Regions from separate parts of the Pseudomonas sp. 01L34 genome, predicted to be linked through region 3. Evidence: predicted binding sites of a transcription regulator. Region 3 holds the regulator's gene; each other region holds the start of a gene.
The links. Region 3 encodes FliA, which starts transcription of late flagellar genes. Its sites were predicted from a motif close to CTAAAGTTTNNNNNNNNNNNGCCGNTAA; they were not measured.
Positions count from the first base shown of each region.

Region 1: AC1DQM_RS22080 (methyl-accepting chemotaxis protein) is a predicted target of FliA. The motif match lies at 2,452-2,479, and genes of this name have one in related genera.
Region 2: AC1DQM_RS23020 (flagellar protein MotY) is a predicted target of FliA. The motif match lies at 2,348-2,375, and genes of this name have one in related genera.

Region 1 is NZ_JBFTSX010000007.1:77,402-81,471, reverse strand. Features, by position in the region: gene AC1DQM_RS22090 (inorganic phosphate transporter) at 1-1,021, opposite strand, end outside; gene AC1DQM_RS22085 (transporter) at 1,296-2,318, opposite strand; gene AC1DQM_RS22080 (methyl-accepting chemotaxis protein) at 2,594-4,070, shown strand, end outside.
Region 2 is NZ_JBFTSX010000007.1:269,918-273,987, forward strand. Features, by position in the region: gene AC1DQM_RS23015 (argininosuccinate synthase) at 29-1,246, opposite strand; gene AC1DQM_RS23020 (flagellar protein MotY) at 1,376-2,284, opposite strand; gene pyrC (dihydroorotase) at 2,442-3,488, shown strand; gene rnt (ribonuclease T) at 3,485-4,070, shown strand, end outside.
Region 3 is NZ_JBFTSX010000004.1:696,490-700,559, forward strand. Features, by position in the region: gene AC1DQM_RS15215 (chemotaxis protein CheA) at 1-4, opposite strand, end outside; gene AC1DQM_RS15220 (protein phosphatase CheZ) at 42-830, opposite strand; gene AC1DQM_RS15225 (chemotaxis response regulator CheY) at 852-1,223, opposite strand; gene fliA (RNA polymerase sigma factor FliA) at 1,391-2,131, opposite strand; gene fleN (flagellar synthesis regulator FleN) at 2,128-2,958, opposite strand; gene flhF (flagellar biosynthesis GTPase FlhF) at 3,075-4,070, opposite strand, start outside.

The sequences.
Region 1 (4,070 bases), on a different contig from region 3:
CTTCCTTGTTGCGCATGTAGTCGGTCAGCACCGGGCGTGGATCGGTGGGCATCGGCAGCGGTGTGTTTCTCATCAGGGCTTGCTGGGTGACTTCGGCCACCGCGGCGAATTGCAAGGCCTGATCCGCCGGCATGGTGCGGTTCAGCGCATACGCCATCGGCAGCGTGCCCACCAGAATCAGCATGATCAGGCCCATGCCTTTCTGGCCGTCGTTGGAGCCGTGGGCGAAGGACACGCCGGTGCAGGTCAGAATCAACATGCCACGAATCCACCACGGTGGCGGGGTGTCGCCTTTCGGGGCCTTGTACAGTGCGCGATTTTTGACGAAGACACGCAACGCCAGCAGCAACAACGCGGCGAATGCGAAGCCGATCAGCGGCGACAGCAGCAACGCGTAACCGACCTTGGTTGCCTGGGCCCAGTCCACGCCACTGGTGCCGTCGCGGCCGTGCATCAAGGCATTAGCCACGCCGACACCGATGATCGAACCGATCAGGGTGTGCGACGAAGAAGCCGGCAAACCCAGCCACCAGGTGCCGAGGTTCCACAGTATGGCGGCGATCAACAGGGCGAAGATCATCGCGAAACCGGCAGAGGAGCCGACCTGCAGAATCAGCTCCACCGGCAACAGGGCGATGATGCCGAACGCCACCGCGCCGCTCGACAGCAACACCCCCAGGAAGTTGAAGAACCCGGACCAGGCCACGGCGAAATTCGGTGGCAAGGAGTGGGTGTAAATCACCGTCGCCACGGCGTTGGCAGTGTCGTGAAAACCGTTGACGAACTCAAAGCCCAAGGCAATCAGCAGTGCCACGCCCAACAGCAGAAACGGCGTCCAGGTGGTGACCACCGTGCCGAGTTCGCTCATGTCGTGCATCAGGCTGTAGGCGGTGAACAACAGCCCGCTGCCCAGCACGGCAAAGAACATCACGAAGGTGAGCAGGCCGGGTTTTTTATCGAACTGCGGCCTGGCGCCGCTGGCGGGCGCCTGGGAGGCGGCGGTGAAGGAAGGCGTAGCCATGCCGGACAATCCTGAGCAGAGAAGGAGTATCGGCCATGATCGTTGCTAAATATTACAGTGAGACTGCGCTGGGTCAGTGTTTGGTTTTTTTGTGATGCCGGATGCTAAGGCAGGCAAATACCTGTGGCGAGGGAGCTTGCCCCCGTTCGGCTGCGAAGCAGTCGTAAAACCAGAGAATGCGGTTTGAATGAATAAACCCGATAAGGGCCGCTACGCAGCCCAACGGGGGCAAGCCCCCTCGCCACAGGATTGGGATAAGGCCTTGGTACTTTGCTTAATAATCGCGCCGCTTACGAAACGCCCAGCGCCCGGCAATCAGGGTAAACGTCGCCACCAGTGCCACCAGAATCCAGAACCCCTCCGGATCCCCGGCAAGCGGCACCCCGCCGACGTTCATGCCGAAGAAACCGGCAATGATGTTGATCGGCAGCGCCAACACCGTGACCACGGTCAGGGTGAACAGCGTGCGGTTGCTCTGCTCGTTGAGATTGGCGGCGATTTCTTCCTGCAATAGTTTGATCCGCTCACCTAGGGCGGTGAGGTCGTTGATGATCAGCGCAAACTCCTCGGTGGATTTGCGCAGCTCCTTGACGTCCTCCTTCTGCAACCATTGCGGCGGACGATTGAGCAGGCGCAGCAACGAGCCCGGCTCCAGCGCCAGCAACCGTTGCAGGCGCACCAGCACCCGGCGGTTGGCGCCCAGTTCGGCGCGGTTGGTGGACAGGCGCGACGACAGCAATTCATCTTCGATCTGATCGACACTGAGGCTGGTCTTGCGCACGATCTGCGTCAGCACTTCGCCCTGATCACGCAGCAAATGCACCAGCAATTCCAGCGGTGAGCGAAAGCATTCACCGGCCTTCACCGAAGAGCGCAGCTTGTCCACCGAGTGCAGCGGTTGCAGGCGCGCGCTGATGATCAGCCGACTGCGAGCGCAGACCCACAGCGTCGAGACATCCGAGGAAACCATGCTACTGAGGTTGAACACCACATCGTTGACCACCGCCAGCAACGCCGAATCGACATGCTCGATGCGCGTCGAACGCGACCCCTCGTGCAAGGCTTCGAAAAACTCGTCGGGCAATTCCAGATGGCTTTTCATCCAGCGCTCGCACGCCGCATGGGCCAGGTTCAGGTGCAGCCAGAGAAACTCATCACTGTCGTCCAGTTGTTGCAGGCAGTGCAGTGCCTTGGCCGAATCGATCTCTCGACCGCGCTCGCCGGGGCGAAAACTGAAACCGTAAAGCAGGCCGAACAGGTCGGAATCGCGATGGCGTTGATCAATGCTGTGGTTCATGAAGTCTCGCTGCGGGGAGGCGCCTGTCGCGGGTTTCACAGGTTCACTTGAGCCCCATCATTGCAAGCGCTCATGACGATTTTGTGACGGCAAGGTGTACGCAAACGATTGCGATACCGATGGTCGGATTCTCCTCAAGAATCGCTCTGGAACGCCGATCACGCTTAGGTTACGTTTGCGCGCCTTCGGCCAAGGGCCAACGTGGCAGACAGGGATGTCCGGATACTTTTCACGCCTTCATCCGCGTGCCTCTTTCCTGTTTCGAGTACTTCCCGATGTCTTTACAAAAGTCCCTTCGAGCACAAATTCTCGCCCTGTTGAGCGGCAGCCTGTTGGCGATGTTGTTGATCGCTTTGGCCTGCTTTCACTTTTTGTCCAACGGCGTTCAGAACTACGCGAACCTGATCGAAGGCCCGTTGCACACCTCGCAACTGATCGATGAAGCCAACCTGCAATTCAAGGTGCAGGTTCAGGAGTGGAAAAACGTCCTGCTGCGCGGCAAGCAACCCGCGGACCTGGACAAATACTGGAAGCAGTTCGAGGAGGGGCAGCGCAATGTGCAGGGTATCCTTGGTGAACTGGCCGGGCAGAAGGGTATGGAGCCGCAACTCAAGACCCGCATCGAACGCCTGCGTGAGGAGCATCGTGTATTAGGTGCGGCGTATCAGAAGGGCCGTGATGCCTACGTGGCGGCCGGTGCCGACCCAGCGGCCGGCGACAATGCGGTCAAGGGCGTGGACCGCGCCGCCAGCGAGCAGATGAATGAACTGGTCGGCGAACTGCGCAAGCAGAGTGTCGAACAATCGAAATTGATCAGTGCCAGTGCCGATCAGACGGTGTTGTCGGGGCTCGCGGTGATGCTGGTGTCGGGCCTGCTGATTGGTTTGTTGAGTCTGTGGCTGGTCAATCGCAACCTGGTGGAGCCGATCCGCAAACTGATCGACTACGTGGCGCAACTCAGTCAGGGCCGGTTCGCCGAGCGCGTGGCCAGCACCCGTCAGGACGAGTTGGGCAACCTGGCCAGAGCCGCCAACACCTTGCGCGATTTCCTCGCCGAAACCTTCAGTCGTTTACAGCGCAGCGCGTCGGACCTGGACAGTGCCAGCGGTGAGCTGAACTCGATTGCCGGCCTTATGGCCAGCGGCACCAACGAGCAGTTCAATCGCACCGATCAGGTGGCCACGGCGATGAACGAAATGTCCGCCACCGCGCAAGAAGTCGCGCGCCACGCTGCCGAAGCGGCACGTGCGGCCGACGATGCCGATCAGTCCGCCCAGCAAGGCGAGAAGGTCATGCAGGGCACCATTCACACCATCACCCAAATGCGTGGCGAAATCGCCAACACCGCCACGGTCATCCGTCGTCTGGAAGAAGACAGCGGGCGCATCGGCAAGGTGCTGGAAGTGATTCGCGGCATTGCCGAACAGACCAACCTGCTGGCGCTCAACGCGGCAATCGAAGCGGCCCGTGCCGGTGAAGCCGGGCGCGGTTTTGCGGTGGTCGCTGATGAAGTACGCAGCCTGGCCCAGCGCACGGCGGCGTCGATCATCGAGATCAACCAGATCATTCAAACCGTGCAAACCGGTGCGGTGGACGCGGCCCAGGCCATCGAAAGCGGCCAGTCGCGCAGCGAGCAAAGCGTCGAACAAGTGACCCAGGCCGGCGCCATGCTCGAGCGGATCACCCATGCCGTGGAAGCCATTCGCGACATGAACCGCCAGATCGCCACCGCCGCAGAAGAACAGACTTCAG
Region 2 (4,070 bases), on a different contig from region 3:
CCACAGTTCCATTACCGCATCAAAGGTCTCAGAACAGCTTGCGGCCTTTGTTCGCCGCGATACGCATGCGCAAGGCGTTGAGCTTGATGAAGCCCGCCGCATCGGCCTGGTTGTAGGCGCCGCCATCTTCCTCGAAGGTCGCGATGTTGGCGTCGAACAACGACTCGTCGGACTTGCGTCCGGTAACGATCACGTTGCCCTTGTACAGTTTCAGGCGCACTACGCCGTTCACGTGGGCCTGGGAAGCATCGATCATCTGTTGCAGCATCAGACGCTCTGGGCTCCACCAGTAGCCGGTGTAGATCAGACTGGCGTATTTAGGCATCAGCTCGTCTTTGAGGTGAGCCACTTCGCGGTCCAGGGTGATCGATTCGATCGCACGGTGAGCGCGCAGCATGATGGTGCCGCCAGGCGTCTCGTAGCAGCCACGGGATTTCATGCCCACATAGCGGTTTTCGACGATATCCAGACGGCCGATACCATGTTCGCCACCGATACGGTTCAAGGTCGCCAGCACGGTGGCCGGGGTCATTTCGACACCGTCCAGTGCAACGATGTCGCCGTTGCGGTAGGTCAGTTCCAGGTACTGCGGTTTGTCGGGAGCTTTCTCCGGGGAGACGGTCCAGCGCCACATGTCTTCTTCGTGCTCGGTCCAGGTGTCTTCCAGCACGCCGCCTTCATAGGAGATGTGCAGCAGGTTGGCATCCATCGAGTACGGGGATTTTTTCTTGCCGTGACGCTCGATCGGAATCGCGTGCTTCTCGGCGTAGTCCATCAGCTTCTCACGGGACAGCAGGTCCCATTCGCGCCATGGAGCGATCACTTTCACGCCTGGCTTCAAGGCGTAGGCGCCCAGTTCGAAACGAACCTGGTCGTTGCCCTTGCCGGTCGCGCCGTGGGAAATGGCGTCAGCACCGGTTTCGTTGGCGATTTCGATCAGGCGTTTGGCGATCAACGGACGAGCGATGGAAGTACCCAGCAGGTACTCGCCTTCGTAAACGGTGTTGGCGCGGAACATCGGGAACACGAAATCACGCACGAATTCTTCGCGCAGATCGTCGATATAGATTTCTTTTACGCCCATGGCCTGTGCCTTGGCGCGGGCCGGTTCGACCTCTTCGCCCTGACCCAGGTCAGCGGTGAAGGTCACTACTTCACAGTTATATGTATCCTGCAGCCACTTGAGGATCACCGAAGTGTCCAGGCCGCCGGAATACGCCAGAACGACCTTGTTTACGTCCGCCATGCCATCACTCCACGGGGTTCTACGGAAAGCTGTCAAGTCTACCGCTCATGCAGGATAATTTACAGAGGCGCGACAGCTTATGACGACGAAGCGACAGATTATGTCGAGCGAGCGACGAATTCAGCAGGTTCAGGAGGTCGTCGCGCTGCTCGCGGCGGCGGTGGCTTGAGGCGCAGGTTTCTCGGTCGGTGCGACCCGCTCGAGACGTACGGCAACCCGGCGGTTCTTCGCCCGGTTGGCGGCATTGTTGTTGGGCGCCAGCGGATAGCGCTCACCGTGAAAACGCAGGGTGATCTGCGATTCCTGCACACCATTGGCCTTGAAGAAATCCATCACCGCCAGCGCCCGGCGTCGTGACAGTTCACGGTTGGTCAGCCGGTTACCGCTATTGTCGGAATGGCCATCGAGTTCAATGTGGTTGACCGTCGGATCGGCCTTCATGAACTCCAGCATGACCTGCAACTGGGCCTTGGCCCTGGCATCGAGATCGATACCCTCCCCCGGAAAGCCGACCTCGGATTGCTTCACTTGCTCGAAATTCTGTGGCAACAGCTTGGCGACGCAACCCTGATAGTCACCATAGGCCTTGCTGAACTTGACCGGCAGCAGACGCACTTCAGACACCCGACCGTCGCCCGATGAGTGTCGTACGACCGGGCTGCGCCCCTCCATCAGCCCGCTGATCAGGCGCCCGGCCTGCACTTGCGAACTGTTGAACAGCACGTTGCCACTACCGATTCTCACCGAGCCCAGGTTAATGTCGCCACGCCCCGGCTGCCATGGCGCAGCCGCCGCCAGCAAGGTGGCGGAACCCCCACCGATCATTGAGTTGTAGGCCTTCAGTCGAAATGTCGCCTGCTCTCCGGCGCGCCGCACAAACTCACCCGAACCGAAATCGGTGATCGGTTGAGTCAGGCGGCATTCGAACTTGTCGCCTTCGACCGTCCACTCGATGCTCTCCAGGCGAGTCTGGAAAGTGAGCGCCATCGCGGGAAGGCTGGCAAACACACTGAGCAAGGCTAAATAACGCTGGCGCACGGGAGGCTCCACTGGCTTCTACGACAAAAAGACCGACACACATATTCACGGCCTGCCTGTTGGGTATCGGAAGCTTGTCGTAAAACTTGATAGCGAGTGCCTGGAAGAGTCTTTTCCGGTAGCATTCCCCTGAGTTTGACCCGCCTGGAATTCCCTCATGTCCGACCGCCTGACCCTGCTGCGTCCCGACGACTGGCACATTCATCTTCGCGATGGTGCCGTGTTGACCAATACCGTCGCGGATGTCGCGCGCACCTTTGGTCGCGCCATCATCATGCCCAACCTGGTACCTCCGGTGCGCAACGCTGCTGAAGCCGATGGCTATCGCCAGCGGATTCTCGCCGCACGTCCGGCCGGCAGCCGTTTCGAACCGCTGATGGTTCTGTACCTGACCGACCGCACCCAGCCCGAAGAAATTCGTGAGGCCAAGGCCAGCGGTTTCATTCACGCCGCCAAGCTGTACCCGGCAGGCGCGACCACCAATTCGGACTCTGGCGTCACCAGCATCGACAAGATTTTCCCTGCACTGGAGGCCATGGCCGAAGTCGGGATGCCCTTGCTGGTTCACGGTGAAGTCACCCGTGGCGATATCGACGTTTTCGATCGGGAAAAAATCTTCATCGATGAGCACATGCGTCGCGTGGTCGAGCGTTTCCCAACGCTCAAAGTGGTGTTCGAACACATCACCACCGCCGATGCCGTGCAGTTCGTCAACGCGGCTTCGGCCAACGTTGGCGCCACCATCACCGCGCATCACCTGCTGTACAACCGCAACCACATGCTGGTGGGTGGGATTCGGCCGCACTTCTATTGCCTGCCGATCCTCAAGCGCAATACCCACCAGGAAGCCCTGCTCGACGCCGCCACCAGCGGCAGCGACAAGTTCTTCCTCGGCACAGACTCGGCCCCCCATGCCCAGCACGCCAAAGAAGCGGCTTGCGGCTGTGCCGGTTGCTACACCGCTTATGCCGCGATCGAGATGTATGCCGAAGCCTTCGAACAGCGTAATGCGCTGGACAAGCTCGAAGCCTTCGCCAGCCTCAATGGCCCGCGTTTCTACGGTCTGCCGGCGAACACCGATCGCATCACCCTGGTCCGCGAAGAGTGGACCGCCCCAACCAGCCTGCCATTTGGCGAGCTGACCGTTATCCCGCTGCGCGCCGGTGAAAAACTGCGCTGGCGCCTGCTGGAGGAACACGCGTGAGTGAAGACCATTTCGACGACGAACAGGACGGTCAAGGCGGTGGAGGTGGTCCTCGTCATCCAATGGCTGCCAGATTCCGTGGTTACCTGCCGGTTGTCGTCGACGTAGAAACCGGTGGCTTCAACTCGGCCACCGACGCCCTGCTGGAAATTGCTGCAACCACTATCGCCATGGATGAAAAAGGGTTCGTGTACCCCGATCACACCTACTTCTTCCGGGTTGAGCCATTCGAAGGCGCCAACATCGAAGCAGCAGCCCTGGAATTCACCGGGATCAAACTCGATCACCCGTTGCGCATGGCAGTGAGTGAAGAAGCGGCGCTGACCGATATCTTCCGTGGCATTCGCAAGGCCCTGAAAGCCAACGGTTGCAAACGGGCGATTCTGGTCGGTCACAACAGCAGCTTCGACCTGGGTTTCCTCAACGCGGCAGTCGCGCGCCTGGACATGAAACGCAACCCGTTTCACCCGTTCTCCAGCTTCGACACCGCGACCCTCGCCGGTCTTGCCTACGGTCAAACCGTACTGGCCAAGGCCTGTCAGGCAGCGGACATCGACTTCGACGGTCGTGAGGCTCATTCGG
Region 3 (4,070 bases):
TCATTAAGGGGGTGCTCCTACAGGTCTAAAAACCCAGAAAACTAAAATCCAAGACTGGATAACAAATCGTCCACATCGTCCTGACCGGACACAACGTCTTCTCTTTTATCGGCATGAATCTGCGGACCTTCACCCTGAGAGAGATGTTTTTGTGGATCTTTTTCAGCAAGCATCGCCTCACGGTCGTGTTCGATACCCGCAAAGCGGTCTACGTGACTGGCCATGAGCACGAGCTTGAGCAGATTGCTTTCAACTTCGGTAACCAATTGGGTCACACGCTTGATCACCTGACCAGTGAGGTCCTGGTAATCCTGGGCCAGCAGAATGTCGTTGAGGTTGCTCGACACGACGCGGTTGTCTTCACTGCTGCGTGTCAGGAAACCATCGACCCGCCGGGCCAGTTCGCGGAACTCTTCAGCCCCGACTTCGCGACGCATGAACCGTCCCCAATCCGTGCTCAGCGCCTGGGCTTCATCGCTCAGGCTGTTGATCAGCGGCGTGGCGTTTTCCACCAGGTCCATGGTGCGGTTGGCCGCGGCCTCGGTCAGCTTGACCACATAGGACAGGCGCTCGGTGGCATCCGTGATCTGAGACACTTCCTCGGCTTGCGGCATGTGCGGGTCAATCTGGAAATTGACGATCGCGCTATGCAGCTCGCGGGTGAGCTTGCCCACTTCCTGATACAGGCCGCGGTCACGGGTCTGGTTGAGCTCATGGATCAGTTGCACAGCGTCGCCAAACTTGCCTTTTTCAAGGCTGTCGACCAGTTCGACCGCGTGTTTTTTCAGGGTCGACTCAAAATCGCCCTGTGAAGATTCGTTATGCTCCATAGCTCCCCCGTGCGCAGTACATCAGCCGATGCGTTCGAAAATCTTCTCGATTTTTTCTTTCAACGCCTGGGCTGTGAAGGGTTTGACCACATAGCCGTTAACACCGGCCTGGGCCGCTTCGATGATTTGCTCGCGCTTGGCTTCGGCGGTCACCATCAGCACCGGCAGGTGCTTGAGCCTTTCATCGGCGCGCACCGCACGAAGCAGGTCGATGCCGGTCATACCGGGCATGTTCCAGTCGGTAACCAGAAAATCGAAGTTACCGCTTTGCAGCATCGGCAACCCGGTCAGCCCGTCATCGGCTTCGGCGGTGTTGGTGAACCCAAGGTCACGCAACAGGTTTTTTATGATCCGCCGCATCGTTGAGAAGTCATCAACGATGAGGATTTTCATGTTCTTGTCCAATTCGACCTCCAAGCAGTCTTAAACGCGCCCAGCACCTGGACGCGCCATTTCAATCAATCCGGCAAAGCACTCAATGACTGTCTGGAGCACAACAGATCGAGACCGGTACGGTTCAACACCACACCAGCTCCATTCGCAGTGTCCCCACACTGCCTTCAGCGCGCTCGCCACTCCCCCAAACGCCCCCGCAAACGGGCCGCGCACTGGCTGTGTAACTGGCTGACCCGCGACTCGCTGACCCCCAGGACCTCACCGATTTCCTTGAGATTCAACTCTTCGTCGTAGTACAGCGCCAACACCAGTCGCTCACGCTCCGGCAAATTGGCAATCGCGTCCGCCAGCGCCGCCTGGAAGCGTTCATCTTCCAGATCGCGTGACGGCTCGAGATGAGCACTCGCGCCATCCTCATGCAGCCCTTCGTGTTCGCCGTCCTGCAACAGATCGTCGAAACTGAATAACCGGCTGCCCAGGGTGTCGTTCAAAATCCCGTAATAATCGTCGAGACTCAATTGGAGTTCGGCCGCAACTTCGTGATCTTTAGCGTCACGGCCGGTTTTAGCTTCAATCGAGCGAATCGCGTCGCTGACCATGCGGGTATTGCGGTGGACCGAACGTGGCGCCCAGTCCCCCTTGCGCACTTCATCGAGCATCGCGCCGCGGATTCGAATGCCCGCGTACGTCTCGAAACTCGCGCCTTTGCTGGCGTCGTATTTGGTTGATACTTCAAGCAGGCCGATCATCCCGGCCTGGATCAGGTCTTCGACCTGGACACTGGCCGGCAGACGCGCCAGCAAGTGGTAGGCAATGCGTTTGACCAGTGGCGCGTAACGCTCGATCAGCTCGTACTGCGCGTCACGTGCCGACTGCTTGTAGAGGTTGTAACCGCTGGCTGTCATAGCACGGGTCCTGCCGTTTGTTGCACGAGGCGCTCGACGAAAAACTCCAGATGTCCACGAGGGTTGGCCGGCAGTGGCCAGGTATCGACTTTCTGCGCAATGGCCTTGAACGCCAGGGCGCACTTGGAACGCGGAAAGGCTTCATACACCGCGCGTTGCTTCTGCACGGCCTTGCGTACGCTTTCGTCGTAAGGCACTGCGCCGACGTATTGTAAGGCGACGTCGAGGAAGCGATCCGTGACCTTGGTCAACTTGGCGAACAGGTTGCGGCCTTCCTGCGGGCTCTGCGCCATGTTGGCCAGGACGCGGAAGCGGTTCATGCCGTAGTCGCGGTTAAGCAGTTTGATCAGCGCGTAGGCGTCGGTGATCGAGGTCGGTTCGTCGCACACCACCAGCAAGACTTCCTGCGCGGCGCGCACGAAGCTGACTACCGAGTCACCAATGCCCGCAGCGGTGTCGATCACCAATACGTCGAGGTTGTCGCCGATATCACTGAACGCCTGGATCAGGCCGGCATGCTGGGCCGGGCTCAGATGAACCATGCTCTGGGTGCCGGAGGCGGCCGGGACGATGCGGATACCGCCAGGCCCTTGCAACAGCACGTCGCGCAGCTCACAGCGGCCTTCGATCACGTCGGCCAGCGTGCGTTTGGGTGTCAGTCCCAACAGAACGTCGACGTTCGCCAGCCCCAGATCGGCATCCAGCAGCATGACGCGCCGGCCGAGCTCAGCTAGAGCCAGGGACAAGTTCACTGACACGTTAGTCTTCCCGACGCCACCTTTGCCGCCGGTCACCGCGATCACCTGTACGGGATGCATGCTGCCCATGTTATTTCTTTACCTTGTCTTACTTAGACGGAGGCCACATTACTGGCTGCGCGTTCACCATCGGAACAATGCATGGCAGACCATCGATGTAGGTACAAAAAATGTTCATTAACACCTCAGCCAACCTGCTTGGTCGGGCTGTGGTAAATATCAGCGAACATGTCAGCCATGGCTTCTTCGCTGGGTTCTTCCTGCATTTGTACGCTAACGGCGCGGCTGACCAACTGATGACGACGTGGCAGATGCAGATCATCCGGAATCCGTGGACCATCGGTCAGGTAAGCCACCGGCAACTCATGACTGATCGCCAGGCTCAACACCTCGCCCAGACTTGCCGTTTCATCCAGTTTAGTCAGGATGCAGCCGGCGAGGCCGCAGCGTTTGTAACTGTGATAAGCGGCAGTTAGAACCTGTTTCTGGCTGGTGGTTGCCAGGACCAGATAATTTTTTGATTTGATGCCGCGCCCGGCCAGGCTTTCGAGCTGCATCCGCAGTGCCGGATCGCTGGCCTGAAGGCCGGCGGTATCGATCAGCACCACGCGTTTGCGCAGCAAGGGCTCCAGCGCCTGCACCAGGGATTGACCCGGATCGACGTGGGTCACCGACACGTTAAGGATCCGGCCCAGCGTCTTGAGCTGTTCCTGGGCACCAATGCGATAGCTGTCCATGCTCACCAGCGCGATGTTCTGCGCGCCGTACTTGAGCACGTAACGGGCCGCGAGCTTGGCCAGTGTGGTGGTCTTGCCCATGCCGGCCGGACCGACCATGGCAATCACCCCACCCTCTTCCAGCGGCTCGATTTCCGGGGTAGCGATCATCCGCGCCAGGTGCGCGAGCAACATGCGCCAGGCCTGACGAGGCTCTTCAATGTCGGTAATCAGTGCCAGCAGATCGCGCGACAACGGGCCGGACAGGCCGATGCGTTGCAGGCGACGCCAGAGGTTGGCCTGGGCCGGACGGCTGCCTTGCAGCTGATTCCAGGCCAGCGAGCCAAGCTGCACTTCCATCAATTCACGCAGGCTGTTGAGCTCGAAACGCATCGAATCGAATGCGCGCGGATCGACACCGGTCGCCGCAGCAGGCGCGGGGGCCGGACGCCGAGGTTCGGCGAG